DNA from 3 places in the Clostridium nitrophenolicum genome. Region 1 is predicted to be linked to each of the others. Evidence: riboswitches for the same ligand, from Rfam matches in the RefSeq annotation. Region 1 holds a riboswitch; each other region holds the start of a gene.
What was found. A riboswitch is a leader RNA that binds a small molecule or an ion and turns the genes downstream of it on or off. The one in region 1 is predicted to bind S-adenosylmethionine.

Region 1 (11,229 bases):
CCTATCTTTTTCACTTTCAAGAGTCCTAGCAGACATTATTCCAGGCACTGAACATCCAAAACTAACTATTAGTGGAATAAATGCCTTTCCAGATAGTCCAGCTTTTCTCATTAATTTATCCATTATAAAAGCTGCTCTTGCCATATATCCGCTATCTTCAAGAAATGATATTCCGAGAAAAAGAGCAAGGATAACAGGTAGAAATACTACTACAGAACCTACTCCTCCAACAATACCATCTATTAACAATGAACTGAACCAAGGACTAGTACTAGATAACGCTTGATGTAAAAAAGGAATCATAGAATTATCTAGGAAATCGCTAAGTGTGTCTGCTATAGGTTGTCCCACCCAGCTGAAGGTAAATTGAAAAATTAATGCTAATATGCCAAAGAAGATAGGGTAGGCTAAAAATTTATTAAGCATAATTTTATCTATTTTTTCAGTTATTGAAACAGACTCCGTTTTACTATAAGATAAACAATTGCCTAAGATACTACTTATGTAGGTATATGCTTCTTTTTCATGCTGAAATTGATAACCATTATCAGTTGAGGCTTGTAAAAAATCGCCACCAATCAACAAATTTTTTAACTCATCAATACCTTTGCCTTTGGAAGCTACTATAGGTAAAATCTTAACGTTTAGCTCTTTAGATAAACAAGAATAATCAATTTTAATACCTTTAGACTCCGCTACATCTACCATATTAAGAACTAGAATTATAGGTTTATTAAATTCTTTAAGCTGAGTAGTTAAATATAAATTTCTTTCTAGGTTAGACGCATCGACTATATTTATAATTACGTCTGCATTTCCATCAAGTAAATAGTTTTTCGCAATTTTTTCTTCATTAGAATATGTATCCATGGCATAAATACCAGGTAAATCTATTACCTTTATATTATTATTAATGAAACCTTCTTTCTTTTCTACTGTTACTCCAGCCCAGTTTCCTACATATTGGTTTGAACCAGTGAGAAGATTAAAAAGAGAAGTTTTACCCACATTAGGGTTGCCAAGCAAAGCTGCTGTTATCATTTAAAAACCTCCTTAAAAAGTGTAATTTAACGGGAATTTGTTATAAATATATTTTTAGCATCTTGTTTACGTATTGCTAAATCAAATCCTCTTAAGTTTATAATCAAAGGATCTCCAAAAGGTGCAACAGTCTTTAATGCAACCTCTGTTCCTTCTATACATCCTAAAGCAAGAAGTCTCTTAGCCAGTTTTTCATCTCCACTTATATTTTCAATTAAAGCTTTTTGTCCAGGTCTTAAATCACAAATACTCATTTCTACCACCTCGTAATGAAAATCATTATCATTTATTATAGGTTAATAATATCATCTTTAGAATCCTATGTCAATAATAACTAAAATATATGTTTAAGTTTTTATAAAATTATATTTTTTAAGACAAAATTTAATTTTTATTAAAAAATATTTTAAATAAATAGTTAGAAATTGAAGATATAAGGTACAGATAATGGTATAATATATGCTGCAGTATATAAACTTATATAGAAGAGGGATACAATGATTTTTAAAAATACAGTATATAAAAATGGAGATTATATATATAAAAGTTCAGAAAAAAGATTTGCTAATAGAGCAGAATTTTATGCAGACATATATTATCCTGCGGTAAACAATAGAAGTATTTATGAACAATATAAATTTGAAGGACCAATTATGAGAACTATAAATCTATCAAAAACTGGCATATTAATTGAAAGTAAGATAGCTTTACAAATAGGTGATTTTATTAATTTTACTCTAAAGATAGAAGATAATCCATCTTTCTGGTGCCTTACAGAAGTGAAAAGAATTATCATTAAAGAATCCTTTTATTATATAGGCTGTGAGTTTATTTCATTAGATATGAATCAGATTAACATCATAGAAAGATATGTAGATAGTCATTAAAGTGTACTCATATTTATGATAGTAGTAACTCTTAAGTTAACTAGCAAATAATGTTGACATTGAATTTTTATGCTGTTATAATGATTAAAACAAAATAAAATACATAATCTAACTTATCAAGAGTGGTGGAGGGACTGGCCCTATGAAGCCCAGCAACCGGTGTTACTTTTTTGTAATACAACGGTGCTAATTCCTGCAGCGAAGGCTGGGAGATGAGAGGAATCTACGAATTTTAAGCTCGAGGTTTTCCTCGGGCTTTTATTTTTTTATACATTAATACTTTTATGAAATAATCATTGTTTAAAGGAGGAAAAGTAGTGATAAAAATTAATGTAGTTAGCAAAAGTTTTTCTGAAAAAATGGTATTAAAAGATGTAACTTTAAATATAGAAGAGGGGGAGATATTTGGAATTATAGGTCATAGTGGTGCAGGTAAATCAACGCTGCTAAGATGTCTAAATGGATTAGAGTCCTATGATACTGGAAGTATACAAGTAATGGATAAGGAAGTTAAGGAACTTGCAGAAAAAGAGCTTAGAGTTTTTAGAAAAAATTTAGGCATGATTTTTCAAAGTTTCAACTTATTAAATAGAAAAAGTGTCTTTGACAATGTGGCACTTCCATTAGAAGTTTGGGGTGTGGACAAAGTTGAGATAAGAAATAGAGTAGAGAGATTATTAAACTTAGTTGGGCTTGAAGACAAAATGAACAATATGCCCAGGGAGTTGAGTGGTGGACAGAAACAAAGAGTAGCAATAGCAAGAGCCCTAGCTCTAAATCCTAAAATTTTACTTTGCGATGAAGCAACTTCAGCTCTTGACCCAAGCACGACAAAATCTATTCTACAACTTTTAAAGACTATAAATGAAAAGTTAAATATTACAATAGTCATCGTAACTCACCAAATGGAAGTAATAAAGGAAGTATGTAGTAAAATTGCAATTATGGATGCTGGTGAAGTAAAAACTGTAGGAGATGTAGAAGATTTATTTTTAAGACCAGATACCAACTTAAAAAAATTACTAGGCGAAGATAAAACTCTTACTCTTTCAGGACTAAACATAAGAATATTCTTTCCAAAAGAGATCAGTGAGCAAAGTATAATAACATCTATGGCAAGAACTCTAAATATAGATTTTTCAATAATATGGGGGAAATTAGAAAGGTTTAGAGATGATATACTTGGAAGCTTAGTAATAAATATTGATGAAAATGATAAGACGAAGATCTGCGACTACTTAAATTCAAAATCTATAAATTGGGAGGTAGAATAAATGTTATTTAATGAAATATTATTTCCTGCTTTGGCAGAAACTTTATATATGGTCTGTGTTTCTACTGTATTTGCAGTGGTTTTAGGATTTATACCTGCAGTATTGTTAATTTTAACACAAGATGGAGGTTTAAAACCAAATAAAGTAATTCATAAAGTGCTTGATGTAGTTATAAATTTATTAAGATCATTTCCATTTATAATATTAATGATTGCAATATTTCCTTTTACAAAATTTATTGTAGGTAAAACAATTGGTACCACAGCAGCCATAGTTCCATTAACAATTGCTGCAGCTCCTTTTGCAGCTAGAGTCATAGAATCTGCATTGAAAGAAGTTGATCCTGGCGTAATAGAAGCGGCAAAATCTTTTGGAACCAGTAATTTTCAGATAATATTTAAGGTTATGCTTAAGGAAGCAATGCCATCTATAATACTTGGAATAACATTAACTGTAATAAGTGTAGTAGGTTATTCAGCTATGGCTGGATCTATCGGTGGCGGCGGATTAGGTGACGTTGCCGTAAAATATGGTTATTATAGATTTAAGACAGATGTTATGATTTATACTGTAATAATGCTTATATTTTTGGTTCAAGCTTTTCAAAGCTTAGGAAATATGCTCTATAAAAAACTTATAAAATAGAAGAAAACTTACATTAAGTAATATATCGGTAGTTACTGTATAAAATAAGCCTCAGATAGAATAATAATTTTATCTGAGGCTCATTTTAGGCAAAGTTTTAATTGAAAAAATTTATAGTTGGAATAATCTATTTTTAGGTGTAACATTATACTATGTTAGCATATATTGATTTTAATAATATTATATATGGTTATTTTCGAGGAGGTTAAAGTCCTAAATGGACTTTAATGGGTGATTTGCTAGGTAAAAGTTCTAAATGAACTTTTACGGGTAACTTGTGAGCGGAAGCGAAAATGTTAAGTTACCCAGTACCCGAAGGGAAACAAGCAAATTACCCAGTGTTCCGACTAAAAGGAGGAAAACATGAATATAGCAGCTTTTTTTGATATTGATGGTACTTTGTATAGAGAAGGATTAATTGCTGAAGTTTTTAAAAAACTTGTAAAGTATGAGGTAATACCTTCAGACAGATGGTATAAAGAAGTAAAGCCTGAGTATGAAAAATGGGATAAACGACAAGGAAACTATGATAATTATTTATTAAAGATGGCAGATATATATATAGAAGCAATAAAAGGTCTTCACAAATCACAAATAGAATTCATAGCACGAAATGTGGTATCTCAGAAAGGAGATAGGGTTTATACATTCACTAGAGATAGAATAAAATGGCATAAAGAAAGAGGTCATAAAGTTATAACCGTTTCTGGAAGCCCTGTAGAACTTGTTAGGGAAATGGCCATAAAACACGGTTTTGATGATTACAAGGGAGCAATATACTTGATGGATAAAGATGAAGTATATACTGGTGAGGTTCTTCCAATGTGGGATAGTGAAAGTAAGCAAAAAGCTATTAATGAGTTAATAAAAAAATATAATATCGATATATCTCAAAGTTATGCATACGGAGACACAGCAGGAGATTTTTCAATGATGCAGATGGTTAAATATCCTGTATGCGTAAATCCTACGCGAGAAATTTTAAAGAAGGTTTTAAATGATGAAGAAATTAAGAAAAGAGTACAAATTATAGTTGAAAGAAAAGATGTAGTATATAATCTTAATGCAGATTGCATTGACATATTCTAATTTAAAGTATATTATATGTAATTTTATATGAAAAAGTGATATAATATAACAACATAGCAATTTGCACAATTAATTTAGAAAAGAGTGGTATAGTGATAGAAAGACATAATAGCATAGAGGTTGAAAAACTAACTGAAGAAAATTCTTTAGTAATAAATGGAGATAGTCATTTATACAAGGATGCCATTTTTTTTGACCTAGAGCATTATATTTATAAAAAACCAATTTGTGTAGGTGTTTTTGGTTGTTGTTATTATGATGAGCAAAAGCAAAAGTTAGAAGTAACTCAATATATGATAGAAAATAAAGTGGATGTAAAAAGCATATTATTTCTTGCAAAGGACTATTTTAATCTAATGAGAACTAAATATAATAAAAAATACATTGTCACTTTTTCAGGTAATAACGATTTTACAGTAATTAATTATCTATTCCAAAAATACAACGTTGACTTGGCTATTGAAGAAGAATTTACCCAAATTGATCTGCAAAAACAATATGAAAAAGAAAATAATACCTCTATAGGATTAAAGTCTTTAGAAAGACAATTTAATATCTTTAGAGATACAGAAGTAATAAGTGGATCTAATCTAGCTAAGACTTTTAGTAAAATTATAAAAGATAATGACTATATAATTAGAATGCCTGAAGAGAAAAAAGAAAAAATTCTCTTGTATAACGAGCAGGACGTTGTAAGCTTATTTCATATATATACTAATTGGAATAATACTTTCAACACTGAACTAGTGGCAATTAAAGAATAGTCATAAACTATATACGATTAATTTTGTATGGAGATAAGGGGTTTGATTGAATTGTTTAAACCAATAAAAAGTACAAAGGTTTATGAGCAAGTAATAGAGCAAATTAAAAGTATGATTGTAGATGGCAATCTTAAAAAAGGGGATAAATTACCTTCTGAAAGGGAGTTAGTTGAACACCTTCAAGTGAGTAGAACTTCTATAAGAGAAGCCTTGAGAGCACTTCAAATTATAGGATTAATAGAATGTAGACAGGGCGAAGGTAATTATATACGAAATAATGTAGAAAATAGCTTGTTTGAACCTTTATCAATAATGTTTATGCTTCAGGAAAGTACTCCTGCTGAAATTATAGAAATTAGAAAAATCCTTGAAGTTGAAACTGCGGCACTTGCTGCTCAAAGAATCTCAAATGAGGAACTAGATGATATAGAAATATTAATAAAAGCATTTAAAGGTTCTAATAATGAAATCGACAATGTTAAAATAGATAAAAAGTTTCACTACGAAATAGCACAAGCTTCTAGAAATTTTTTGATTGTTAACATTTTAAATGCCATATCTTCTCTAATGGATTCATTTATAAAAGAAGCAAGAAAAAGAATACTTGTTGATGAAAATAATAGAGAGGTATTGTCTAAGCAGCATGAGGATATATATGAAGCTCTTAGAGCTCATAATTCAAAAAAAGCGGCAGAAGCCATGAAAAAGCATTTGGATTTTGCAAATGAATATTATAAAGATTTCTAAATCTTTTAAAAGGATATCAGTTTTTTAATAATAAGCTGATATCCTTTTGTTTAAGGCATATGAAAGAAAATACCTAGTCAGTATGCTAGTCTATTCTCTTTCATATGCCTAATTGTAATTTATATAGGACATTTTTCTACACAAATATTTTTTAATAATTCAAAATACTTGTTATTTTGATAACAATTATAGAAATATAATAAATAATATGATATTATAGCATTAGTGGTCATACCATAATACCACGATTTTTTCCAAGGCGAATTCAATTAGAGATACAGTATCAAAAATAAGTTTTATCCCTTTAATAATCTGAAGCTTTAATTATTTAGTTAATAGTAATTTTAACATACCTGTTAATTTAATAACCTCACTTAATGGCTTCAGAGAATTTTTAAAAGTTTTTCTAAAATTTTTTACTATAAATGATTAAATATCAATATTGTTAGTATAACGTTTACAGAAATCTCCCCAATTTTCGAGAGGGTGTTAATGAAATAACTATTATAGAAATAGTGTGAATATTATGCTAAAATCGAATCAATTAATGGTCATACCATATTACCTATTTCTATTGGGGGGATAAAAATGAATATTTACTTACTATTTTTCATTGCATTAATACCGATAGTTTGGCTCATGATTTCACTAGGAGTATTAAAGACACCAGGTCATAAAGCAACACCAGTAACTTTAGGAATAACCCTGCTACTAGCAATTACAGTATGGAAAATGCCTGCAGTAGATGCTATAAGAGCAGGAGTAGAAGGCGCTGCTAATGCCCTTTGGCCTATAATTATAGTTATAATTGCAGCAGTATTTATCTACAACTTATCTCTATATACAAAAAGTATGGATTTGATAAAAAGAATGATGACTGGTATTACAACTGACCAGCGAATCTTAGTTCTTATACTTGCATGGGGATTTGGTGGATTCCTTGAAGCCATTGCAGGTTTCGGAACAGCCGTTGCAATTCCTGCTAGTATTATGGCTGCACTTGGATTCGATCCTATATTTGCTGCAATCATATGTTTAATAGCAAATACAACACCAACAGCCTTCGGTGCTATAGGACTTCCAGTATCAACCCTTGCTAAACTTACAAATTTGGATCCAAGCATGCTAAGTTATGCAGTAGGCTTACAGCTATCATTGCTAATTATTATTGTACCAGTAGTGTTAGTAATGCTTACCGGCAAAAGTGTTAAAGCAATTAAAGGAGTTTGGGGAATATCCTTAGTATCTGGATTATCCTTCGCTATACCAGAAGTATTAGCTGCTAAATACATGGGAGCTGAACTTCCAGCGATACTTGGCTCTGTAGTATGTTTAGCTGTAACTATAGGTTGGGCTAAGATCTTTCATAAGGATAAAGCAGCCAAAGATATTGACCAAATATCCTTTAAAGAAGGATTTATGGCGTGGATTCCATTTATACTAGTGTTTGTAGTTATAATATTTACAAGTTCACTGTTCCCAGGAATAAGTAAAAATTTATCTAAAATAAGTACTTCAGTTAAAATCTATCACTCATATACCTTCCTTTGGATTAACAATCCTGGATCATTAATTATTATAGCGGGAATTGTTGGAGGATTAATTCAAGGTGCTAAATTTAGTGAAATATTAAAAATCCTTGGAAAAACAGCCAAGCAGATGACTAAATCAGCTATTACGATAGTAGCAATAGTGTCACTGGCAAAAGTTATGAGTTACAGTGGAATGATTAAATCTATAGCAGTAGTTTTAGTTGCAGTTACAGGACATGCGTATCCAGTAATATCGCCTATAATAGGAGCTCTCGGAACTTTTATAACTGGTAGTGATACTTCCGCTAATATATTGTTTGGACCGCTTCAGGTGGAAGCAGCTAAGTCTTTAGGCTTGAACCCTTATTGGCTAGCAGCAGCAAATACAGGTGGAGCTACAGCAGGTAAAATGATATCACCTCAAAGTATTGCAGTTGCTACAGCAGCTACAGGTCTTACAGGTGCGGAGGGTAAAATATTGAATGCAACACTTAAATTCTGCATAATATATGTAATCGTTTTAGGAATTATAGCATATTTTGCAGGGCCTATATTGGGATTTTAACATTTAAGAGATAATAAATTTAACTTAATTAATATTATGTAAATTCGTTCATCGTAATAAGGAGGTAAATCATATGGCAAAAATCAAAATACCTTATCATAAACAAATGTGGAAAATAGAAGTTAATGATAAAAATTTGGTTGGAATTTTAGAGTCAAAGGCAGAGAAATATAAAACAGAACTAACCCAGCAGCAAATTGTAGAAAATGCTTTAGACAATCCTATAGGCAGTTCTAAGCTTGAGGATCTAGTTAGAGACAAAAATAACATTGTTATTATAACTAGTGACCATACAAGACCAGTACCAAGCAAAGTAACAATGCCTATAATGCTCAGAAGAATAAGAGAAGTTAACCCTAATATTGATATAAAAATACTCATAGCAACGGGATTTCATAGAGGAACTACAAAAGAAGAGCTTATAAATAAATTTGGCGAGGAAATAGTAGAAAAAGAACAAATTATAATACACGATTCAACGGACAATAACAGCTTAGTAAAGATAGGAATTTTACCTTCAGGTGGAGATCTTATAATAAATAAACTAGCAGTAGAAACAGAATTGCTCATTGCAGAAGGGTTTATCGAAGCTCACTTCTTTGCAGGATTCTCTGGTGGTAGAAAAAGTGTATTGCCTGGCATTGCATCAGCAAAAACCGTAATGGCAAACCACTGCTCAGAATTTATAGCAAGTCCATATGCTAGAACAGGAATACTTGAGAATAATCCTATTCACAGAGATATGCTATATGCAGCAGAAAAAGCAAAGCTTGCATTTATATTAAATGTAGTAATAGATAGCGAAAAGAAAGTAATAAATGCTTTTGCTGGACATAGAGAACGTGCACATGAACAAGGATGCAATTTTGTATTAGAACTTTCAAAAATAGATAAGGTTGATGCAGACATAGTAGTTTCAACTAACGGCGGATATCCGCTGGATCAAAATATTTACCAAGCAGTTAAAGGAATGACAGCTGCTGAGGCTACTTGTAAAGAAGGCGGAGTAATTATTATGGTTGCTGCCTGTAATGATGGACATGGAGGGCAATCTTTCTACGATAATTTAGCGGATGCAAAATCACCAGCAGAATTATTAGATAGAATAGCTAAAGTGCCAAGAAACGAAACGGTACCAGATCAATGGGAGTTTCAGATTCTAGCTAGAATGCTTAATAAGTATACAGTTATAATGGTTACGGATATGTGTGATCCGGTAATGATAAGGAACATGCATATGGAACATGCTTTCTCCTTTGAAGAAGCACTAAATAAGGCCTATAATTTAAAAGGTAATGATGCAAAAGTAGCTGTAATACCTGATGGTGTATCAGTTATAGTTAGATAACTATGAAAACTTTAATATAAGTTTATGGAGGTATAAAAATGGATATATTAGTATGTATTAAACAAGTGCCAGGAACTACAAAAGTAGAAGTGGACCCAGCGACAGGAGTATTGAAAAGAGATGGAGTAGATTCAAAGATGAATCCATATGACTTATATGCTCTGGAAACAGCACTAAGAATAAGAGAACAAGTTGGTGGAACTGTAAAAGTAATAAGTATGGGACCACCTCAAGCTGCAGAAGTTATAAAAGAAGCATATATGATGGGTGCGGATGAAGGTGTTCTTCTTTCAGACAGAAAATTTGCAGGAGCAGATGTTCTAGCTACATCATATACTATCTCTCAAGGTGTAAAACAGATGGGCAATATAGATTTAATACTTTGCGGAAAACAAACTACAGATGGTGACACAGCTCAAGTAGGCCCAGAAATGGCAGAATACCTTGGAATACCACACATAGCAAATGTATTAAAAATAGAGAAATTAAATACTGATTCATTAATAGTAGAAATGGATATGCCAAATACAATAGAAGTAGCAGAAGTAAAGTTTCCTTGCTTACTAACAGTAGAAAAAGATATATTTCAGCCAAGATTACCATCATACAGAAAGAAACTAGCTACAAAAGATAGAGAAGTAAAAATGCTTAGTTTAAAGGATTTTGAAGATCAAAATGAAAAGATGTATGGATTAAATGGATCTCCAACACAAGTCGAAAGAATATTTCCACCAGCAGTAAACACAGATAAAGAAATGTGGAATGGAGGCGGAGAGGAACTTGCAGATAAGTTAACTGCAAAGCTTAAAGAACTAAAGTTTATATAGTATAATCAGTAATAATATTTTCAAACTGGACTGACGTCTAGCCACATAAATCAAATTAAAATATTAATAATTAACCATAGTACAAGTTGGGAGGAATAAAAGTGGGTAAATTAATAGTAAATGCGGAGAAGTTAACTCCTTCAATTATAGAAGATTTAGTAAAAGTATGTCCCTTTGGTGCAATTGAAGAAAAGGACGGAAAGATAGAAGTAAATGCCGGATGTAAGATGTGTAAGCTATGTGTTAAAAAGGGTCCAGCAGGAGTGATGGAATTTGTAGAAGAGGAGATCCCTCAAATAGACAAAAGCCTTTGGAAGGGTGTAGCAGTATATGTTGACCACGTGGAAGGTGACATTCACCCTGTAACTTATGAATTAATTGGAAAGGGAAGAGAATTAGCATCAAAAGTAAACTATCCAGTATATGCAGTATTTGTTGGACATGATATTAAAGATAAGGCGCAGGAACTTCTACATTATGGAGTAGATGAAGTATTTGTATATGATTATG
Region 2 (11,229 bases), 2.2 Mb from region 1:
CCTAATATTTTACTACAATAAATAAAATTATCAATAGGGAACTCCACATGTAGAAAACCACTTACACCATAAAAAATATAATGAGTGGTACTTTCATTATTTCCTTAAATGTATAGAATAGAATTAAGAAGAGTAAAAATAATTGATGGAGGAATAAAAAATGAAGATAGGAGTTATTATGGGAGGCATATCTTCCGAGAGAGAAGTGTCTTTAAATTCAGGAAGGGAAATAGTGAACTATTTTGATAAGAATAAATATGAGGTTGTTCCTATTGTTATAGATAAAAAAGATGACATAATAGATAAAGCTAAAGATATAGACGTTGCATTTATTGCGCTTCATGGTAAGTTTGGAGAAGATGGTATAATTCAAGCTGTACTCGAAACAATGGATGTTCCATACACAGGTTGTGGACCTTTGACCAGCGGTGTATGTATGAATAAGGATATAACTAAAAAGGTATTAAGATCAACAGGAATTAACACTGCAGATTGGCTATGCGTTAGAAGCGTAGAAGAAATAGACTATGATTATATAGACAAAATGGGATATCCTGTGTTTGTTAAACCAAACAGTGGTGGTTCTAGCGTAGCTACAAACTTAATTAAGAAAAAAGAAGATGTAGAAAACGCAGTAAGACTAGCGTTAGACTATGATAACGAAGTTATGATAGAAAAGTATATAAAAGGTGATGAAATAACTTGCTGTATACTAGATGGAAAAATGATGCCTATAATTGCTATAAAGCCAAAGGCAGAATTCTTTGATTACACAGCAAAATATGCTGATGGTGGCTCAGATGAAATTATAGTTCAGTTTGAAGAAGGTCTTCAAAAGAAAATAGAGGAGATGGCATTAGATTGCTGGAAGGTTTTAAAGTGCAATGTATATGTAAGAGTTGATATGATAATAAAAGATGGAGTACCTTATATACTTGAACTTAATACGCTTCCAGGAATGACTAAAAATAGTCTTTTTCCTAAGAGTGCTAAGGCTGTAAACATGTCATTTACTGAATTATTAGATCAAATAACAGAAATTTCATTAAAAGAAGTAAGGTAATTAAAACTTAATCTAAGTAGATAGTAATGATTACAAGATCAAAGACTCTCCTCAGAATATGAGGAGATTTTTTTATGAAAAAGTGTTGACATGCAGCTTTTAGATTATTATAATGTAAATTAATAAATTGAATAACAATTCTTACTTATCAAGAGAGGCGGAGGGACTGGCCCTATGAAGCCCGGCAACCAGTATTATTTTATATAATACATTGGTGCCAATTCCAGCAGCGAAGGCTGAGAGATGAGGATAACGATGAGTTTCAAGCTCGAGGTTTTCCTCGGGCTTTTAATTTTGCAATTCATAAGAATATGGCCGGCCGAAAAAATATTTATATTCTTATAATTGCTAGTAAGTCCATCTTAGCCGTTAAAAATAGCTGTTTCTGCCTTTGAAGGTAGAGATTTTGCAAAACCATATAAACAGGATTCTTGGATTCAGGTGGAGTTTTAAACTCCATCTGAAGCTTAGAAGCCGTTATCCAGGGTCGTAGCGCCACTTATCCCCAACTTTAAGAAGTTGGGATGTTAGTGGCGATAGACATCGGATAAACTAAAATTTGATTTATTAAGACTAAAATACTAGGAGGTAATTTAATTATGAAAAAGATTATATCAATTGTTATATCATTAATTTTTGTTTTTGCATTAGTAGGATGTGGAGAGAAAAAAGAGGAATCATCTAATAAGGATACTAAAAAAGTGATAAAAATAGGTGCAACGCCTGTACCACATAAAGAGATACTTGAACAAGTAAAACCAATACTTCAAAAAGAAGGCTACGATCTTCAAATCGTTGAGTTTACTGATTATGTAACACCAAATACAGCTTTAAATGATGGAGAACTTGATGCAAACTTCTTTCAGCATATACCTTATTTAACTAAGTTTAATGAAGAAAAACATACTGAATTAGACTATACAGTTAAAGTTCATATAGAGCCAATGGGAGTATATTCAAAGAAGGCTAAAAAGTTAGAAGAGCTTAAAGATGGTGCTGAAATAGCTATACCAAATGATCCAACTAATGGAGCAAGAGCATTAAAAGTACTACAAAGTGCTGGACTTATAAAGTTAAAGGATGGAGAGCTAATATCTAAATTAGATATAACTGAAAACAAAAAGAATATTAAAATTAAAGAACTTGATGCACCACAACTTCCAAGAGTTTTAGATGATGTAGATGCTGCAGTTATCAATACGAACTATGCAATTCAAGCAAACCTAAATCCTACTAAAGATGCTATTGCAATAGAATCAAAAGATTCACCATATGCTAATGTAATTGCAGTTAGAAAGAAAGATAAAGACAAACCATACATTCAAGCTTTATCTAAAGCATTAAATTCACCAGAAGTTAAAAAGTATATAGAAGATAAATACAAAGGAAGTATAATACCAGCATTTTAACATAGGTTTTTAGCTAGAAATCTTTATTTATCACCTCATTTATGTGAAAATATAATTGAGGTGAAAATTTATGTTTATTGATATAAAATTAGATAAAAACACACCTGTGTATATACAGCTAAAAGACCATATAAGTGAGTTGATACTTAGAGGAATGTTAAGAAGTGGAGAGAAACTTCCATCAACTAGGGAATTAGCTTCAATTCTAAATGTCAGCAGAAATACTGTGATTAATGCTTATGAGTTTCTCCAAGAGGAAGGTTTTATATATATGGAAAAAGGAAAGGGAGCTTTTGTATCAGATGTAAAAGTGAACTTTCAGGAAAAATGGACCGTAGATTGGAGTAGTCATATAAATAGCTATGCAAAAGCTTCAGAAGAACTGGATATAATAAAACATGAAACAAAGTGGAAAAAAGGTATGATATCCTTTAAAAGTATAGCCCCTGATGAAAGTCTTTTTGATGTGGAGGAGTTCAAAAAATCCTTCCTAAATAGAATTTCAATAGAAGGGGAGAAGATATTAAATTATGGCTATGCTCAGGGATATAAGCCTTTAATCGAATACTTATTTAAATATATGAGTAATAAAGGTGCAAATATCGAAGGTAAAGATATACTTATTACAAATGGTTTTACTGAGGGTTTCAATTTAATATTATCCAGTCTAACTGAAAAAGGAGATAAAATATTATGTGAAAATCCTACTCATAATACTGCTATAAAAATTATGAAACTTCATGGTTTAGAAGTCATAGGGGTAGACATGGAAGATGATGGTGTCAGTATAGATAAATTAAAAGAAAAGCTTTCAAAAAACAAAATTAAATTATCTTATTTTATACCATCATATCATAATCCTACCGGTGTAGTAATGTCAGTAGAAAAAAGAGTTGAGGTATATAAGGCTCTAAAAGTCCATAATGTACCTATAATTGAGGATGGATTTAATGAAGAACTTAGATATTCAGGAGCACATGTTTCACCTATTGCATCATTAAGTGGTGAGGGAAATAGTGTAATATATATAGGAAGCTTTTCAAAAATACTTTTTCCAGGAATAAGAGTGGGATGGATTCTAGCTGATAAGAAGCTTATAGACTACTTAGAAAGCGTAAAAAGAAGCAGGAATATTCACACGTCCTCACTAGATCAGGCTATCTTTTATGATTATCTTAGTGGAGGAAACTTTGAAAAGTATATTAAAAAAGCTAGAAAAGTTTATAAAGAGAAATATGAGTTTGCAGTAGAATGTGCTAAAAAATATATTCCATTTAATAAGCTTTTTGGAGAAGGTGGTCTTCATATTTTCATAGAATTGAATGATATTAAATCTAGAGAAGTTCTAGAGAAATGCTATGAGAATGGAATTATTTTTACACCAGGGGATATCTTTTATACAGATAATAGAGGATACAATACTCTAAGATTAGGGTTTTCAAGAGTAAGTAAAGAAGACATAGAGAAAGGCTTTAAAATAATTGGTGAAGTTATCAAAAATAAGATTTAATAAAATTACAATGGGGCTTTGAAACATAAAAAGGAGGCTATTAAAGTGAGTGTAGAAAATGTAAGAAATTTTTTTAAGGAAAGAAATCTGGAAGACCCAGTCTTTGAATTAGAGGACAGTGGAGCTACAGTGGAGCTGGCCGCGCAAGTTATAGGAGTAGAAGCTAAACTTATTGCTAAGACGCTGGCATTCAAATTAAAGGAGAAGGATATATTAGTTGTAACTCGTGGTGACGCTAGAATAGACAATAAAAAATTTAGGAGTTTTTTTAAAACAAAAGCTAAGATGCTTGATTTCAATGAAGTGGAAGAGATAACTGGCCATCCAGTAGGTGGAGTATGTCCATTTGGTTTAAAAAATCCTTTAGAAGTTTATGTAGATGTATCCATAAAAGATTTTGATTTTGTATATCCAGCTGCTGGTTCACGAACAACTGCATTGAAAATATCTCCAGAAAATATTCGAAGATTTACTAATGCTGAATGGGTGGACTTATGTCAAGGAGAATTGGTTTAATACATAAGAAACAGGGCAAAACTATGTAAACTAACTTCTATTTCTACATCGAGATAGAAGTTAGTTGTTTTTTATTAGCGGTCTTTAGTTTTATAAAGCAATTAGTGTAAAAGTGTACTTTTATTTTATTTCTAGAGTATTTTAAAATACGTTTTGTTGATATAAAATTAAAAAATTGATTTTTGAATCTTCTATTTATATAATAATATTGGTATGTGATAATGCTATTTAAAATATAGAATAGTAAGAAAGGTGATTACGTGAAAATTTCAACAAAAGGTAGATATGGGTTAAAGGCACTTATTGATATTGCTATGTATTCTAATTCTGAAGTAGTTACATTAAAGAGTATTTCGGAAAGGCAAAATATTTCAGAAGGATATTTAGAACAAATTTTTTCAACACTAAGAAAAAGTGGTTTAGTTATAGGAAGAAAAGGGGCTCAAGGGGGCTATACTCTATCAAAGTCTACCAATACAATAACTATTGGGGAAATATTAAGAACTCTAGAAGGAGATCTAGATTTAGTAGATGTTAGTAATACAAATGCTGCGGATGATTTAGAAAGATGCATAAATGAAAACTTATGGAATGTAATAAATAAAAATATTAATGATTATTTTGATAATATTACATTAGAGAATTTAGTTAACAAATATAAAAATGAAGTAAATAATTTTATGTACTTTATTTAAATAAACAATAGTTTATAAGAACTCATTTTTATAATGTTCAACAAATACAACCTTTTTGTCAGTTATAGTAGTGATAAAAGAGGTTTTTCAATTTTTTACTTATATATTAAAAGAAAATATGAATTTTTGCTGCTAAAGGCCATTTTTCTTAATTTAAGAAAATGGCCTTTTTTATTTAGTATATTTATTTAAAAAATCCTTAAAATAAATATACTAATATCCTAACATGGTGGTGAAATAAATGAATAAAGGGCTAAAAGTATTTTTGATTATTTTAGGTATACTTGCGATTATATTTTTACCTTTAATAGGTAGTTATAACTCTATAGTAGGACTTGAACAAAGAGTGGATGCAGCACAATCTAATATAGATACACAACTTCAAAGAAGATCTGATTTAATCCCCAATTTGGTGCAAACTGTTAAAGGATATGCTTCACAGGAACAAAAAATATTTACCGATGTTGCTAATGCAAGGTCTAGACTAGCAGGGGCACAAAATATTTCTGACAAAGCAAATGCAGATGCTCAGCTATCAACAGCACTTTCAAGATTGCTAGTTGTAGTCGAAAGGTATCCAGAGCTAAAGTCTAGTCAAAATTTTAAAGATTTATCTGTAGCCTTGGAAGGGACTGAAAATAGGATAGCTATTGCTAGACAGGATTATAATACTAATGTAAATAATTATAATACATCAATAAAAAGATTTCCCAATTCTATAATATCAAGTATGTATGGTTTCACTCCAAGACCATACTATAAGGCGAGTGAAGGGGCACAGGAAGTTCCAAAGGTGGACTTTACAAAATAGCTTGATTTTATAGCTTAGAATCAAAGAGAGATTTAAGCTATAATCTAGCTATTGTAAGGTACATAAAAGGTAAACATACATGGAAAAAATAAAAAATAATTTTAAAATAACTAAATTGTTTTTTATCTTTATCTTAATTTTTAATTTATTTTCGCCTAATATTATAAAGGGAGTTTCAAATATACCTAATCCAACGAATTTGAAATATATAAATGATTATGTTGGAATTGTTGATGATAATACTAAAAACTATATTGTATCACTTGGCAGTGAATTAGAAAGTAAAACTAGTGCTCAAATGACCATAGTTATAATAGATTCATTGAAAGGAAGAGATATAGAATCATATTCTAATGAACTTTTCAGAACTTGGGGTATAGGCCAAAAAGGTAAGGATAATGGGCTCTTAATATTATTATCAGTAAATGATAGAAAGTGGAGAGTAGAAGTAGGCAGAGAACTAGAGGGGACAATAACTGACATATATTCTGCTAGAGTTATGAATAATACGGCAGTACCACTTTTCAAGGAAAACAAATATAGTGAGGGATTAAGTAATGCTTATTCAATTTTTGCAAAAGATATAGCTAAGGAATACAATATTACTCTACAAGGGAATAGAGAAGTTAAGGATGTTACCCAGCAGCAAAAGGTGAAAGTTATAAACCCTATTATTATATATATTATTTTGGGCATCTTTGCTCTTGATATCATATTAAACAGAGCTAGAATAACTAGATTTCTACTTTATGCAATTTTTTGGAATTCTTTTTGGGGCGGAGGCCCAAGAGGAAGAGGCGGGGGAGGTCCCGGTGGGGGAGGCTATGGCGGATTTGGCGGTGGGAGCTCTGGCGGTGGAGGTTCTTCAGGAAATTGGTAAAATACTGTTCCGAAAAAATTAATTTTCGGAACAGTATTTTTTTATTGAATCTGTCCATTCTTTGATTTCTTTTCCGCTAGCCCACTGAGCCATAATCATAGTTTCATTTTTACCTAATTCTAGCTCTAGAGCTGGGTTACCAAAAGCACCATTAGAATATGGATACATAGTTAGCTTATTAGATGTAAATATACCAACCATATCCTTGTTCGGTGATGAAATTACATCTTCTGTATCAGGAAATGTTTTTACGATAGACTTATAGTTTGTATATAATTCATTATTTGAAGATACACTTTGAGGTAAATAGAGCTCTGTTTTGAATAAAATATAATTATTATACGTAGCGCATTTAAAGGTTTTTGCTATTTGAGGCACCCATCTACCGTCCTTTCTTCCGATGTTCCAAAATTCACCGGATGTAGTATTTATAGCATTTTTTTCGGAACATTCCCCTAAGTTTATTTTTTGATTCCTATATTTGTTTATAATAGGTATAGATTTTTCACTAAATATATCTTTCATAGTGACCTTGTTTTCTGTACTTTTATAGTTTGTCAGATTCTCTAAATCTATTACAGCACAGGTGTTATCACGGTAATATTTATTACCATCATGTGAAATTATATATGTAGAAACTCCAACGTAATTCTTATCAACGAAAGTTAGTTTGCTTCTATAGGTGCTGAATTTATACTGGAAGGTTTCAGGAGTGTATCCATCTCCAAAATCATTGGCCACAAGATATTCAATATAGTCCTCTGTATTTGTGAAGTTATATCTAACAGGTTCAATTCTCCAAAGGCTATTCTTATGAGGAACAACGACAAAATTTATTTCATTTATAATTTTTAAATTATTATTACTATCAGGTGTAATCCATAAGGTTCTATAAGTGCTTGTATCCTTATCTAAGTCATTTCTAAAACTAATCAGTAGGCCTGAGTTAAATTCTGAAGATAGATTAGTGTTAAAATTGAATGATTTCTCATTAGTAAGCTTATGGAAATATATTTTAACGCTAAAAATGAATAAGACAACTATAAAAAATACTGACAAGTATAAGGAATAATTTTTTTCTCTTTGTGAAAAATTCATATCCTACCTCCTTAATAGGAAAACTATTTTTGCTAGTATAGAGTAACTTGAGTAACTTTAATAATTATTTCTCCATAATTAAACATATGATTATAAAATTGCTTTTAATATAAAAATAGATTTAAAATTATTTTGAGAATTTTGAAGGAGTGTTTATGGGAAAATTCATTTATGTAAATTTTTTTGCTGGAAATTATTGAACTATAATCGCATTTGTGATTAATTGTAATAAGTGGGATAATTTCTCATAAGTATATAATGTGTATTTAGGAAAACAAAAAATAAATACATGTTGTATAGGTTTGCTAAAAATAAAAAATAGAAAGGGGAATTTTGCATGGGGGCAAAAGCAAAGAAAGGTGATTGGGTCCAAATCCACAGCATAGTATTAAAGGCTCAAGAAAGGACGGGGAAGATTCCAGAAGACACGAAGAAGGTTCCACTTGAAATGTGGGTAAAGGGATTTTTAAATGATGACTCTAATTTTGGAGATATAGTTTCTGTAACAACTTTAACTGGAAGACAAGTGAAAGGAGAACTTGTTGAAGTTAATCCAAAATATATTCATAGCTTTGGAGATGAATATGTTCCAGAACTTTTAAGAGTTGGCATACAAGTTAGAAGTATTTTGAAGGAAGGTGAAGACTAATGGTTAAGGATAATAGTTATTCAGCTGTTATTGGAAGAAATACAGAAATAATAAAAAATGCAACAGGTGTTGATTATTCAAAATACGAATCTGGCGGAATTGCTTTCGATTATGAAAAAATGATGAATGATATTGGATATACGTTAGAAGATATAATAAAAATACAGAGAGAGGTAGGAGTTGGGAATACACCTCTTTTGGAGTTGAAAAATCTAACTGCCTTAGCGAAAAAGACTGCTGAAAAAGGTAAAGGAGCAAGAATATTTGTAAAAGATGAACAATGTAATCCATCGGGAAGTTTCAAAGATAGAAGAGCATCAATTTCAGCATATCAAGCTAAAAAGCTTGGATATAAAGGAATTGCTGCTTCAACCAGTGGAAACTACGGTGCAGCTGTTGCGTCTCAAGCAGCGATAAGAAACTTAAAATGTATAATTGTACAGGAGTGTTATGATTCAAAGAAAGTTGGACAACCAGAGATATTGGAAAAGCAGAGAAAGTGCGAATCATTAGGAGCAGAGGTAATTCAGCTATCTGTGGGACCAGAACTTTTTTACACTTATCTAAGAGTATTAGAAGAAACAGGATATTTTAATGCATCTCTTTATTCTAACTATGGAATAGCAGGTGTTGAGTCTCTTGGTTATGAAATAGCAATACAGTGCAGGGATATGTTAGGGAGAGATCCAGACTACGTTATTGCAACTCAAGCAGGTGGTGGAAACTTAACCGGAACTGCTAGAGGACTTATAAAAGCAGGAGCAGTAAGTACAAAGATTTATGGAGCAAGTGTTGATTTATCAGGACTACATATGGCTTCTGATAAAGATTTTAATAAGAAATCCTTTACAACTGGTCATACTGGGTTTGGCGTTCCTTATGCAACTAATCCAGATCATTCTGATGTTCCAAGAAGTGCAGCAAGAACATTAAGATATATGGAAGAGTTTTTAAATGTTAAACAAGGGGAAGTATTCTATATGACAGAGGTTCTAGCTAATTTAGAGGGAATGGAAAGAGGGCCAGCAGGAAACACATCCTTAACAGCGGCTTTTGCTTTAGCTAGAGAATTAGATGAAGACAAAGTTATAGTAGTTCAGGAAACCGAATATACTGGAGCAGGAAAACATCCATTGCCACAATTAGCATTTGCCAAAGCAAATGGAATAGAAATTAAATTTGGTAATAGTAATGAGGAAAAAGCAGGGATAAATATAATTCTTCCAGAGCATCCATCACATATAAAAACTAGGTTCGCAGATATGAATAAATTAAGAAAATCATATATTAAGAATGCTGCAAAACATGTAGGAGCAACAAGTGCAAGTGAAGAAGATATACAGTTCTTAATGGATGATACAAGATCAAATAGAGAATTTGTCATTGAAACTTTAAAAGAATTGGGGATAGAAATTAAGTAGTATGTAGAATTCCATAACATATATTAATAAAAAGGGGGAATTGTTTATGGAAGGAAAAGAAAATACGCCGATTCTAAAAAGAGAGATTAACCTCATGCAGGCGACACTGCTTGTAGTCGGTATAGTTATCGGAAGTGGTGTTTTCTTTAAGCCGTCATCTGTATTCAAAAATTCTGGAGCGCCAGGGCTTGGAATTCTTGCTTGGATAGTTGGATGTATAATAACGGTAGCTGGAGCGCTTACTATTGCTGAAATAGGTTCCGCTATTCCTAAAGCAGGTGGGTTATTTGTTTACTTAAGAGAATTGTATGGGGAAAAATATGCATTTTTACTTGGTTGGGTACAAACACTTATATACTATCCAGGGGTGTCAGCAGCTTTAGCAGTAGTTTTTGCGACGCAATGTACAAGCTTTATAGATTTATCGCCAGCAGGCCGAAAAGCGGTAGCTATAGGACTCATTATATTTCTTACTATTGTAAATCTTATTTCTACTAAGTTTGGAGCCAAATTTGCGGCAGTATTTACTATTGGAAAGCTTATACCTATAGCTGTAATTATTGTATGTGGTTTTGCTATGGGAAAAGTTCATGAATTTACTCCAATGACAACTTCAGCGAGTACTGGAGCAGGTTTTGGGGCTGCGCTTTTAGGAGTTCTGTTTGCTTATGAAGGATGGGTTGCAGTGGCTAATATGGCTGAAGAAATGAAAAATCCTGCTAAAGATTTACCAAAAGCTATAGTCGTAGGCTTGATTATTATTACTATAGCATACTTAGGTGTTAATTTAGCAATAATTAATACAATGTCAGTAGCTGATGTTGCCGCGTCTAAAAAAGTAGCTTCCGATGCGGCTGTTATACTATTTGGGCCAGTAGGAGAAAAGCTTATCGCAGCAGGTATTTTAATTTCTATCACTGGATGCTTAAGCGCATTTATAATGACTGGTGCAAGAATACCTTATGCTATGGCTATAGATAATATATTTATATTTAAAAGCTTCTTTAGAAAGTTAACTGAAAGACAAGCGATTCCTGCTAATGCACTTATATTTGAAAGCATACTAGCTTGTATATATGCTTTATCTGGATCTTTTGATACTTTAACTGACTTAGCAGTATTTGTTATATGGTTATTTTTTATACTTGGCATAGCGGGTGTATTTAAATTAAGAAAG
Region 3 (11,229 bases), 2.5 Mb from region 1:
TCCGGAGGTTGTGCGGCATCTTACTATTATATTTTAGGTAATATAAAACACCAAGAAAAACAGGCTATTTTACAAGATATAAAACGTGTACAGTATCTACTTAGTGATAGCAAAAATAACTTAAATGTTATATCTGCAGAATATGCTGCATGGGATGATACATTAGAGTTTACAAAAAACTTATCTGAAAAATATATAACAAGTAACTTTAATTATAGTTCATTAGAAAATTCAAGAATTCATATGTTTGCTATTTTAGATACATCTGATAAATTAAAATATATAAAGGCCTACGATCCAAAACAGAGAAAGGATATAGAACCTCCAAGAGAGGTAATAGATTTTATTAATAAAAATAGTAGGGAATTAGGCCAACATGTAAATGTGCATAGTGTGAGCTCAGGAATCATTTCTGCAAATGGACAACCTATGATTATATCCTTTAGACCTATAACTGACTCAAAGTATGAAGCTCCTATAGGAGGCACTTTAATTATTGGAAGATACATAGGAGACAGCTTCATAGACAAGGGAGAGCATATAATTGATGCAAATTTATCTATAGAAGAAACAAGAAGTAGTAGTGACCATCATGGTGTATTTATAGGCAATGATTCAAGAGTAAGAATATTAGAGCAAGATGATACTTTAATAGAGATTAATGACAAGAATAATATAACTGGATACTTTATAATAAGAGAAGCTAATAATAATCCTATATTTGCAATAAAGATACATGAAAATAGAGCATTTTATAATGAGGGAATAAAGTCATTATATTTTTATATTTTATTAATTATAATTTTTGTGATTCTAGTTTTTATTATATGTTTGACTCTTTTAAGAGTACATATTATTAAACCTATTGAAAACATGAGTAGAGAGGTAAGTAATATTGAACTTAACGATGATAAAATATCTAAGATTAGGGTTAAAGGAAATGATGAGCTAACTCAGCTATCAATAGAAATAAATAATATGATTAGAAGAATTGAATATAGCAATAAAAAAATACAGGATAGCGAAAAGCAGCTAAAGTTAGTTTTAGAAGGAGCAAATGCGGGTTTTTGGGATTGGGATATAGAAAGTAATTACATATACTTTGATGAAAAGTTTCTAACTATTCTTGGATATTCTCAGGGTGAACTACCTAACTCAAGTGAAGTATGGAGCGAGATAGTTCATAAGGATGATTTAGATTATTCCATAAAGTGCTTTCAAAATAGCCTGGGAAAGAGTGCTAATATACACATTATAGAACAAAGGGTGAGAACTAAATCAGGTGACTATAAGTGGATTCTAAACCAGTGTAAAGTTGTAAGATATGATAATGATAACAATCCTAAGAGAATGACAGGAATAATAACTGACATAACTGATAAAAAGGAGCACGAAGAGGAATTAAGATATCTAAATTATTATGATAAATTGACTGGTCTATTTAATAGAGGGTATTATGAATACATTATTGAAAAATTAAATGAAAGCAGTAGCTTACCTATTTCTATAATAATTGGTGATTTAAATGGACTAAAAATAGCAAATGATACTTTTGGACATGCACAAGGAGACAAATTATTAGCGGAAGCTGCAAATATTCTCAAGGATAGTGCAGGTCCTAACGCTTTAATCTCACGTTATGGTGGAGATGAATTTGTAGTAATTTTAGAAGATGTAGATAGTATAAAGGCCAATGAGATATGTTTAGCTATAAAAAGTGAGTGTTTAAATAGAAAGGTAGACTCTATATATGTTAATATTGCTCTTGGATGCTCTACTAAATACGATACAAGCCAAGATATAAATGAAATAATTAAAGAAGCTGAAGAGAGAATGTATAGAAATAAACTACTAGAAGATAGAAGTGCTAGAAACAGTATAATATCTTCTTTAACTAAAACTTTAGAAGAAAAAAGTTATGAAACAGATGAGCATGCTTATCGTATATATAATTTATGTGTAAAAATAGGCAGAATTTTAAATTTAAATACTGATAAATTGGATGAGCTCTATTTACTGGCTAGGTTACATGACATAGGGAAAATAGGGATAGATAGCAAAATATTAAACAAACCAGGAAAACTAACTGATGAAGAGTGGGAAATTGTGAAGACCCATTGTGAAATAGGATATAGGATAGCGGCGTCAACGCCAGATTTAATGCATATAGCATATGGAATATTAACACATCACGAAAGGTATGATGGTACTGGATATCCTAAAGGACTTAAGGGAGAGCAAATACCATTACTTTCAAGATTATTAACTATAGTTGATGCTTTTGATGTAATGACTCATGATAGGCCATATAAGGCAAGAATGACTGTGGATGAAGCTATTGAAGAACTGAAGAGATGTTCAGGAAAACAGTTCGATCCTAATTTAGTTGAAATATGCATAATGGCTTTTAAAAGTTAACACAAAAACACAACTGTTACTATATAGCAGTTGTGTTTTGTTATTTTAATCTATGACCTATATCTGAATTTCGTAATCTATAGGCTTTTTCTAATAAATCTTTTTCAATATTTTTTTCATTAGTAGAAAATAAATCTTGTTGAATATGTGTAGGAAAATATAATTGAAGTAATCTTTTTTCTAATTCTTGTTGAGTCTCTATACTGCCATCCGGGAGTATATGATGTACCGTAAATTCATTTTTTACTAGCTCTGGAGCAATCATTATGCTTCTATGACAATCTAATGGATCTTTTTCTGTACACATTAGAGAAATTATATATTGTTTATCTATTCCAACATTGAGTCTTACTATCCCATCTTTAAAACTTTTTGTATGTTTTACTATTTCAAAGTCTAGATATCCTTTTTGATTGAAAAGATTTTTATCCTCATGAACTGATCCAAATTCGTCCGCCATATATACATAGTTGATATTATTAAAATTCAAGAATTTTTTTATTACATTTTTATTAAAGTGAGGAACATATTTTGAGAAAGGAACACTTCTAATATCGACTATACAATTTATATTATATTTTCTAAGAAGCTCAAGAAAATATATGTTATCGTGTGATGAGTGACCTATAGTATAAATTAGTTTCATTTTTAGAATTCACTTCCTCGCTATTTGTTATCCACTGTAAATTCTTAATTATTTATTTCCGTTATTTTCTATAAAATTATCAACTTAGATTATAGTATAAGTTAGCTGACTGCAAAGTAACCATATATAAGATTTAGCTGAAGATTAAAATTTTGTTTATAATATCATAAATTTTTTTATTTTAGTAATGTAAGATTCTTTAAAAAGTTTTTCAAATGTTGAATCTAAGGTAAACTCAGGCTCATCGTGAATTATTGCGGCCACTTCATCGGATTGAGTAACACTTGATGTATATATGTGACAATTTTTGAAGTTCTCAGATAGATTACATATAGTATTTAACCTATTATTAGTTTTTATTCGTACAAGCCAATCAGATTTCTCACTCCAATATTTTTCAATATAAGCTTCTTTGTCATTAAATTTTATATTTTTCTTATTTTTATTCTGAATTATATCTGCTATATCACCAAATACTGAACTAGCTGTTGGAAGCATTCCAGCACCTTTGCCAGAGAAAAATACGTTTCCTACTGCATCACCTTCAATAACTATTCCATTAAGCTCATTATCTATCTTGCTTAAATAAGAATCGGACTTTATCATAACTGGTTTTACAAAACCATAAATTTTCTCATCTTTATTTTTGCTGATAGCCAATAGTTTTATAGTATGTCCATTTAATTTTGCGTACTCAAAGTCTATTTCATCGATATCTGTAATGCCTTCTATATTTATATCCACCCAGTTGACTTTCACACCATATGCAATAGTTGAAAGAATAGATAGCTTTCTTGCAGCATCATATCCTAATACATCAGAGTCTGGATTGGATTCAGCAAATCCTAGATCTTGTGCTAATTTAAGAGCATCTTCATAACTCATGTTTTCTGCGTACATTTTCGAAAGAATAAAATTTGTAGTTCCATTTAAAATAGCTTTAATCTCGAAAATTTTATTACCAGCTAAGGATTCCATGAGAGGTTTTAATATAGGAATACCTCCTCCAACACTTGCCTCAAAATTTAAAGTTACACCATTGTCTGAAGCTATGTCTAATAGTTCTTCACCATATTCTGCAATTAAATCTTTGTTTGCAGTTACTACATGTTTTTTTAGCTTGAGAGCTTTTTTTACATACTCGTAAGCTGGATGAAGTCCACCCATAACTTCTACTACTATATCTACAGGATTGTTGAATATTTTTTCTATACTATCTGTTACAAGATGATAGTTTTGTTTTTGTTCATGCTTGTTCTTATCTTTTACAAGTATACTAGATATATTCAATTCTTCACCGGTAATAGATTTAAATCTCTCTTTATTTTTATTTATAAGATCAGCTATACCAGTCCCTACAACTCCATAGCCAAGCACTGCTATTGATGCCATTAAAAATACCTCCTTATTTTATGAATTATAATAAAATATTTATAAATTAAATATTACCGGTAGAATACTCAAATTCTTTCCAGGTTTCTCTATAGTTTACTTCGTCATGCAGTGTGTCAAGAAAATTTGATATGCAATCTTTATATTTATCTACTTCTACTAAAAAAGAATCATGACCATAATCGGATTGAATTTCATTGTATTCAAGGTCTACACTGCTTAATTTTAGTATATCTTTTGCTTTTCTAAGTTCACTTATATTAAAAAGAGTATCGGAGCTTATAGCTACAAGTAAAAACTTAGCTTTAATGCGACTTAGTGCTTTTGCATAAGATCCATATTCGTATCTAAGATCAAATAAATCCATTGCACGGGTAAAATATAAGTAGGTGTTTGCGTCAAATCTTTGTACAAGTTTTTCTCCTTGATAACTCAAATAACTATCTATTTCAAATTCAGCATCAAAGCTTTTAAAAAAGTCATCTATATTATTTTTAATTTTTCTTCCAAATTTTTTATCTATCAAATCTCTAGTTTGATAAGTTAACATAGCAATCATTCTTGCTATAGATAAACCATTGGCAGGGAAGTCTGAACCGTAGTAATTTCCATTATTCCAGTTAGGGTCCCACATAATGGACTTTCTCATAATATGATTAATTCCTATTGCTTCTGTACTTAAATTAAGTGGGGCAGCTAAATTTATAATTCCATCCATAAAATTAGGATAAGAAACTGACCACTGAAGTGACTGCATGCCGCCCAATGAACCACCGACTACCGCTAGGATATGGTCAATGTTCAAATAATCAAAGAGTTTTCTTTGAGCATTAACTATATCTTTAACTGTAATTATGGGAAAATCTATACCATAAGGTTCATTAGTTTCCGGATTTATGGATGAAGGACCGGTGGAACCACTGCATCCGCCAAGGACATTCGAACATATTATAAAATACTTATTAGTATCAAATATTTTACCAGGTCCAACAAAATCCTCCCACCAACCAGCATTGCCGAATTCATCATGACTGGCTACATGAGAATCTCCAGTTAAAGCATGAGTTATAAGTATACAGTTATTCTTATCTCTATTTAATTTACCATAAGTTTCAAAGCATATAGTTATAGGACCAAAGGTTTTTCCACTTTCAAGAAGGAAACTTTGGTCTTGGCTGAAAGTTAAATATTCCTTAAAACCATCTTTCTTATAAGTAAACTCACTCAAGGTACATACCTCCAATTAAAAATCTTTAAGAGGACAATTGACAGAGGACAGAGGACAGTGATGGTAGGTTTTCTTCCTTCACTGTCAATTGTCAATTGTCCTCTGTCAATTGATAAAAATTTTGTGTCACAAAATTTTTATATTTAAATTTGATTTAGTGCATTTTCAAGATCAGCAATTAAATCATCTGCATCTTCAATACCTATGGAAATTCTTATAAGCTCAGGCTTAACTCCTGCTTGTAGCAACTGCTCTTCATCAAGCTGAGAGTGAGTTGTAGAAGCAGGATGAATTATTAGTGATTTAGCATCTCCAACATTAGCTAGGTGTGAGAATATTTCTACTAGGCTTATTACTTTTTTGCCTGCCTCAGCTCCACCTTTTACTCCAAAGGTGAATATAGAACCAGGTCCCTTTGGAAGATATTTTTTAGCTAGATCATAATATTTATTTCCTTCTAATCCAGGATAGTTTACCCATTCTACCTTAGGGTGATTGCTTAAAAATTCTGCGACCTTTTTAGCGTTATCTACGTGTCTTTGAACTCTTAAGGATAAAGTTTCAAGTCCAAGCGTTAATAAGAATGAGTTAAATGGAGAGATAGCTGCCCCTAAGTCTCTTAAAAGAGCTGTTCTAACCTTTAGGATATATGCTAGGTTTCCAAAGGTTTCTACATATTTAAGTCCGTGATAGCTTTCATCTGGTTCTATAAGACCAGGGAATTTTCCGTTATCCCAATTGAATTTTCCTGAATCAACAACTACACCACCTATTGATGTACCATGACCACCAATAAATTTAGTAGCGGAGTGTACAACAATATCAGCACCAAATTCAATTGGCTTTAAAAGATATGGTGATGCAAAGGTATTATCAACAATTAGAGGGATACCATTCTTATGAGCAATATCAGCAACAGCTTCAATGTCAATTATGTTGATTCCTGGGTTGCCTATACTTTCTATATAAACGGCTTTTGTTTTTTCATTTATAGCTTTTTCAAGCTCATCTAGGTTGTCTGGATCTACAAGATTAACCTTAATTCCAAAATTCTTAAAGGTATGAACGAATAGGGAATAAGTACCACCATAAAGAGTTGCAGCAGCAACTATTTCGTCTCCTGAACCAGCGATGTTTAATATTGAATAAGTGATTGCTGCCATTCCTGAAGCAGTAGCTACAGCTCCAACACCGCCTTCGAGTAAGGCAACTCTTTGCTCAAAAACGTCATTTGTTGGATTACCTAAACGTGTATATATATTTCCAAATTTTTTTAAATCAAATAAGTCTGCAGCATCTTGTGCATCGTCGAAAACATAAGAAGTTGTTTGATATATTGGTAATGCTCTTGATTTGGTAGCACTATCTACCTGTTGTCCTCCATGTATTTGAAGAGTGTCAAAGGATAATTTCTTTGTCATTGTTAATTCCTCCTAAAAAATAATTTGTTTTTAAATTAATTTTGGACGGAACTTCTATATTAAAGTTTTGTAATTTATAAAGGGATGAAGCTAGATTTAGCTTAATTGTAAATTTAAAATAAAAAAATCTTCTCGCAGATGAGACTGCAAGAAGATACACTTTCTCCCCAGCTCCTCATCTCTCAGGTATTTAACCTGCTGGAATTAGCACCGTTGAATAATAAATATTCAGGTTGCCGGGCGTCATAGGGCCAGTCCCTCAGCCTCTCTTGATAAGAAGTTCCGTATTCGATTGATGAAATCATAACAGGAATTACTATACTTTGTCAATACAATTTTTGAAAATAATTGAAATGAAAAATTTCAAAACTTGCATCAAGCCTTGATTTAATTGGAAATTTCATACTAAAAAATTATTTAATTAATTAAATAATTATGCATATGCTATTTTGTGAATTAAATAATTTAGTGAAAAATCACAAAACTTCAATTAGCATTTTATTAAAAATACGTAGCTTATTAAGAACAACTAATGCCTTGGTTAGTACTTATTTAATGATTTAAAATAAGTCGTAGAAAAAATATATTGACAACCAAACTAATAAGTATTATTATTAGCGTTAAATGGAATTAAATAAAAAGTTCTTATCAAGAGCGGTGGAGGGACTGGCCCTATGAAGCCCGACAACCGGCATTAATTTTGAATGTATCGGTGTCAATTCCTGCAGAATATTTTTTATTCTGATAGATAAGAAAATAGCTTGGAAGTCTCCAAAAAGATATTTAAGGCTACTTTTCTTATGGGAAAGTAGCCTTTTTATTATAAGCAGGCATCCAAAATCTATGATTTTGAGATGATCGCTTACTAAGTGAGTACTCATTCGACGAAAGGAGAAGGAGTTTCATTTTATTTAATCGTTAAAAGTAAAGGAGAATTGTATATGTTTATTAAAGATATATTTTTAAATAAAAGATTGACTATTTCTTTTGAGCTATTTCCACCTAAGGATGATAAAAATTTTGAAGGTATTAATAGCACTATTGAAGAATTAAAAAAGTTAAACCCTGATTTTATTAGTGTAACCTATGGTGCAGGAGGAAGCAGCAGAAGTAGAACAATCGAACTTGCTTCAATTATAAAAAATAAATACGACATAGAAACTATAGCACACCTTACATGTATAACTTCCTCTAGAGAAGAGATTAATAGTATTTTAGATGATTTAAAATTAAATAATATTAGTAATGTGCTTGCTTTAAGAGGAGATATTCCTAAGGATTTTAAAATTAAAGAAAGTTTTAAGTATGCGAAGGATTTAATTTATGAGATAGCACAAAGAAAAGATTTTAGCATATCTGCAGCAGCTTATCCAGAGGGACATGTGGAATGTGCTGATATAGGAAAAAATATAGAGTATCTTAAAGAAAAAGTAGAAAAAGGCGCAGATTTTTTAATTACTCAGCTTTTCTTTGATAATGATAACTTTTATAATTTTAGAGAAGAGTTGTATAAAAATAATATAAATGTTCCAATTGTTACAGGCATTATACCTGTATTAGATAAAAAACAAATAGAACGTATAGCAACCCTATCTGGTGCAGTTATTCCACAAAAAATTAAAAGAATCATGGATAAATATGAGCATAGCCCTGAGGCACTAAAAGAGGCGGGAATAGCATATACTTCCGAACAAATTGTTGATTTAATAAGTAATGATGTTCAAGGGATACATTTATATACTATGAATAAACATAATGCTGTAAAAGAAATTATGGAAAATATACAGGAACTTCGTAAGATAGTTAATTCCTAATATAAACAAAGTAAAAAGGGAGAGGTTTTTTATGACATTTAAAACTTTATTAAGAGATAGATTTAATAATAAATTTGTATTTTTCGATGGAGCTATGGGAACTATGCTTCAGAAAGAGGGACTTAAGGTTGGGGAGCTGCCAGAGACTCTTAATATAACAAATCCGGAAATAATAAAGAAAGTACACAAGCAGTATATTAATGCAGGTTCAGATATAGTTATTACAAACACTTTTGGAGCAAATGAATTAAAGTACAGTTCCTATGAATACTCTATTGAACAGGTAATTACTGCAGGAGTGAATATTGCAAGAGAAGCAGCTGGTGACAAATTAGTAGCGCTGGATATAGGTCCAACTGGATTAATTATGGAACCAACAGGTACTCTAAGCTTTGGAACAGCTTATGAGTTGTTTAAAAAACAAGTGATAATTGGAGAAAAAGCAGGTGCGGACTTAATTCTAATAGAAACTATGTCTGATTTGTATGAAGTTAAGGCTGCTGTACTTGCGGTAAAAGAGAATAGTTCACTTCCTGTATTTTGTACAATGACTTTTCAACAGGATGGTAGAACGTTAATGGGCACAGATCCAAAGACTATGGTATTTGTACTAGAGGGGTTAGGAGTTGATGCACTCGGAGTAAACTGTTCTTTGGGGCCTAAAGAACTTATGCCTATTATAGATGAAATTCTACTATATGCATCTATTCCTGTAATGGTTCAACCTAACGCTGGCCTTCCAAGATATGATGGAGAAAAAACTGTTTATGATATAGAACCTAATGAATTTGCTAAATATATAAGAATTATGGCACAGAAGGGTGTGCAAATTTTTGGTGGATGCTGCGGCACAAATCCTGAGTTTATAAAGGAATCCTTAAAGGCTGTAGAAGGACTACTACCTTTAGAAAGGGAGCCTAAGAACTTTACGGCAATTTGTTCTGGTACTGAAACTATAATCTTAGATGGCAAGATAAACCTTGTTGGTGAAAGAATAAATCCTACAGGGAAAAAACGTTACAAACAAGAACTTAAAGAAGAAGGCGTTAGCTATATACAGGCCGAGGCTGTAAAACAGAAAGAAGAAGGAGCAGCTATTATAGGCTTAAATGTAGGTTTGCCAGAAATTGATGAAAGAAAAATGATGATTAAAGCGGTGAAAGCTATTCAAAAGGTAGTGCAGCTCCCTATTGACATTGACAGTCCAAATCCAGAAGTATTAGAGGCAGGTGCTAGAGTTTATAATGGTAGACCAATTATAAACTCTGTAAATGGAAAAGAAGAGATTATGAAAAAGGTATTTCCTATAGTTAAAAAATATGGTGGATGCGTTATAGCTCTTACTATAGATGAAAATGGTATTCCAGATACCGCTGAAGGAAGATTAGAAATAGCAGAAAAAATAGTTAATGAAGCTAGAAATTATGGAATAGATAAGAAAGACATAATTATCGACTGCCTTGCGCTAACTGTTTCAGCGCAGCAGAAAGAAGTTTTAGAAACTGTAAAAGCCATAAAGTTGGTTAAAGAAAAGCTTGGAGTTAAAACTGTCCTTGGAGTAAGCAATATATCCTATGGCATGCCAAGAAGAGATCTATTAAATAGAACATTTCTCGCATTGGCACTTCAAGCAGGACTTGATCTGCCAATTATAAACAGTGCTGATGAGGAAATGAAGGCAACAATACATGCATTTGAAGCACTTGCAAACATAGATAAGGAAGGCAAGAATTATATTAATAAATATTCAGCTAAAGGTCTTGAGACGAAAAGTGAAAAGCAAATAAAAACTATTTCCGGGGAAAGCGCTAAGGATTTAAAGCAAATAATAGTTGATGGAATGGAAGCGGAAGCAGTATTAAGTACTGAAGAGCTTTTAAAGACGAAAGATCCTATGGAGATAGTAAATGGGTATATTATACCTGCTTTGGACTATGTAGGTGAGCAGTATGATGAAAAAGAAATATTCTTGCCGCAGCTTATTCAGTCTGCAGAAACTGTTAAGAAATCCTTTGAAGTCATTAAAGAAAACATGATTAAAAGCGGAAAAAATAATATAGAAAAAGGTAAGATAGTTTTAGCAACAGTTAAAGGAGATATCCATGATATCGGTAAAAATATTGTTAAGGTTCTTTTAGAAAACTACGGATTTAAAGTTATTGATCTGGGAAAAGATGTACCAATAGAGAAAGTAGTCGAAGCTGTAAAAGAAGATAATATAAAGCTTGTAGGATTAAGTGCGCTTATGACTACTACAGTTATAAATATGAAAAAAACCGTAGAGGCACTAAGAGAAAATAATCTTAAATG

Region 2: linked by a shared signal. The riboswitch ahead of ACZ5N4_RS02865 (MetQ/NlpA family ABC transporter substrate-binding protein) and the one ahead of ACZ5N4_RS13440 (methionine ABC transporter ATP-binding protein) in region 1 are both predicted to bind S-adenosylmethionine.
Region 3: linked by a shared signal. The riboswitch ahead of ACZ5N4_RS01655 (O-acetylhomoserine aminocarboxypropyltransferase/cysteine synthase family protein) and the one ahead of ACZ5N4_RS13440 (methionine ABC transporter ATP-binding protein) in region 1 are both predicted to bind S-adenosylmethionine.

What each region holds. Positions count from the first base shown of each region.
Region 1 covers NZ_AP042469.1:2,838,390-2,849,618, reverse strand. The annotation lists gene feoB (ferrous iron transport protein B) at 1-1,041, opposite strand, end outside; gene ACZ5N4_RS13450 (FeoA family protein) at 1,068-1,295, opposite strand; gene ACZ5N4_RS13445 (PilZ domain-containing protein) at 1,539-1,928, shown strand; SAM riboswitch class I at 2,039-2,147, shown strand; gene ACZ5N4_RS13440 (methionine ABC transporter ATP-binding protein) at 2,246-3,202, shown strand; gene ACZ5N4_RS13435 (methionine ABC transporter permease) at 3,203-3,847, shown strand; gene ACZ5N4_RS13430 (HAD-IB family hydrolase) at 4,211-4,936, shown strand; gene ACZ5N4_RS13425 (ribonuclease H-like domain-containing protein) at 5,050-5,700, shown strand; gene ACZ5N4_RS13420 (FadR/GntR family transcriptional regulator) at 5,752-6,447, shown strand; gene ACZ5N4_RS13415 (L-lactate permease) at 7,036-8,544, shown strand; gene larA (nickel-dependent lactate racemase) at 8,618-9,892, shown strand; gene ACZ5N4_RS13405 (electron transfer flavoprotein subunit beta/FixA family protein) at 9,931-10,719, shown strand; gene ACZ5N4_RS13400 (electron transfer flavoprotein subunit alpha) at 10,821-11,229, shown strand, end outside.
Region 2 covers NZ_AP042469.1:633,098-644,326, forward strand. The annotation lists gene ACZ5N4_RS02860 (D-alanine--D-alanine ligase) at 161-1,063, shown strand; SAM riboswitch class I at 1,206-1,313, shown strand; gene ACZ5N4_RS02865 (MetQ/NlpA family ABC transporter substrate-binding protein) at 1,660-2,472, shown strand; gene pdxR (MocR-like pyridoxine biosynthesis transcription factor PdxR) at 2,543-3,982, shown strand; gene ACZ5N4_RS02875 (YbaK/EbsC family protein) at 4,028-4,498, shown strand; gene ACZ5N4_RS02880 (RrF2 family transcriptional regulator) at 4,759-5,193, shown strand; gene ACZ5N4_RS02885 (LemA family protein) at 5,435-6,004, shown strand; gene ACZ5N4_RS02890 (TPM domain-containing protein) at 6,084-6,884, shown strand; gene ACZ5N4_RS02895 (hypothetical protein) at 6,903-7,982, opposite strand; gene ortA (2-amino-4-oxopentanoate thiolase subunit OrtA) at 8,320-8,631, shown strand; gene ortB (2-amino-4-oxopentanoate thiolase subunit OrtB) at 8,631-10,052, shown strand; gene ACZ5N4_RS02910 (APC family permease) at 10,099-11,229, shown strand, end outside.
Region 3 covers NZ_AP042469.1:354,222-365,450, forward strand. The annotation lists gene ACZ5N4_RS01635 (HD domain-containing phosphohydrolase) at 1-2,418, shown strand, start outside; gene ACZ5N4_RS01640 (DUF488 domain-containing protein) at 2,459-3,064, opposite strand; gene ACZ5N4_RS01645 (homoserine dehydrogenase) at 3,221-4,456, opposite strand; gene metX (homoserine O-acetyltransferase MetX) at 4,503-5,684, opposite strand; gene ACZ5N4_RS01655 (O-acetylhomoserine aminocarboxypropyltransferase/cysteine synthase family protein) at 5,828-7,105, opposite strand; SAM riboswitch class I at 7,278-7,384, opposite strand; SAM riboswitch class I at 7,748-7,860, shown strand; gene metF (methylenetetrahydrofolate reductase [NAD(P)H]) at 8,047-8,919, shown strand; gene ACZ5N4_RS01665 (homocysteine S-methyltransferase family protein) at 8,951-11,229, shown strand, end outside.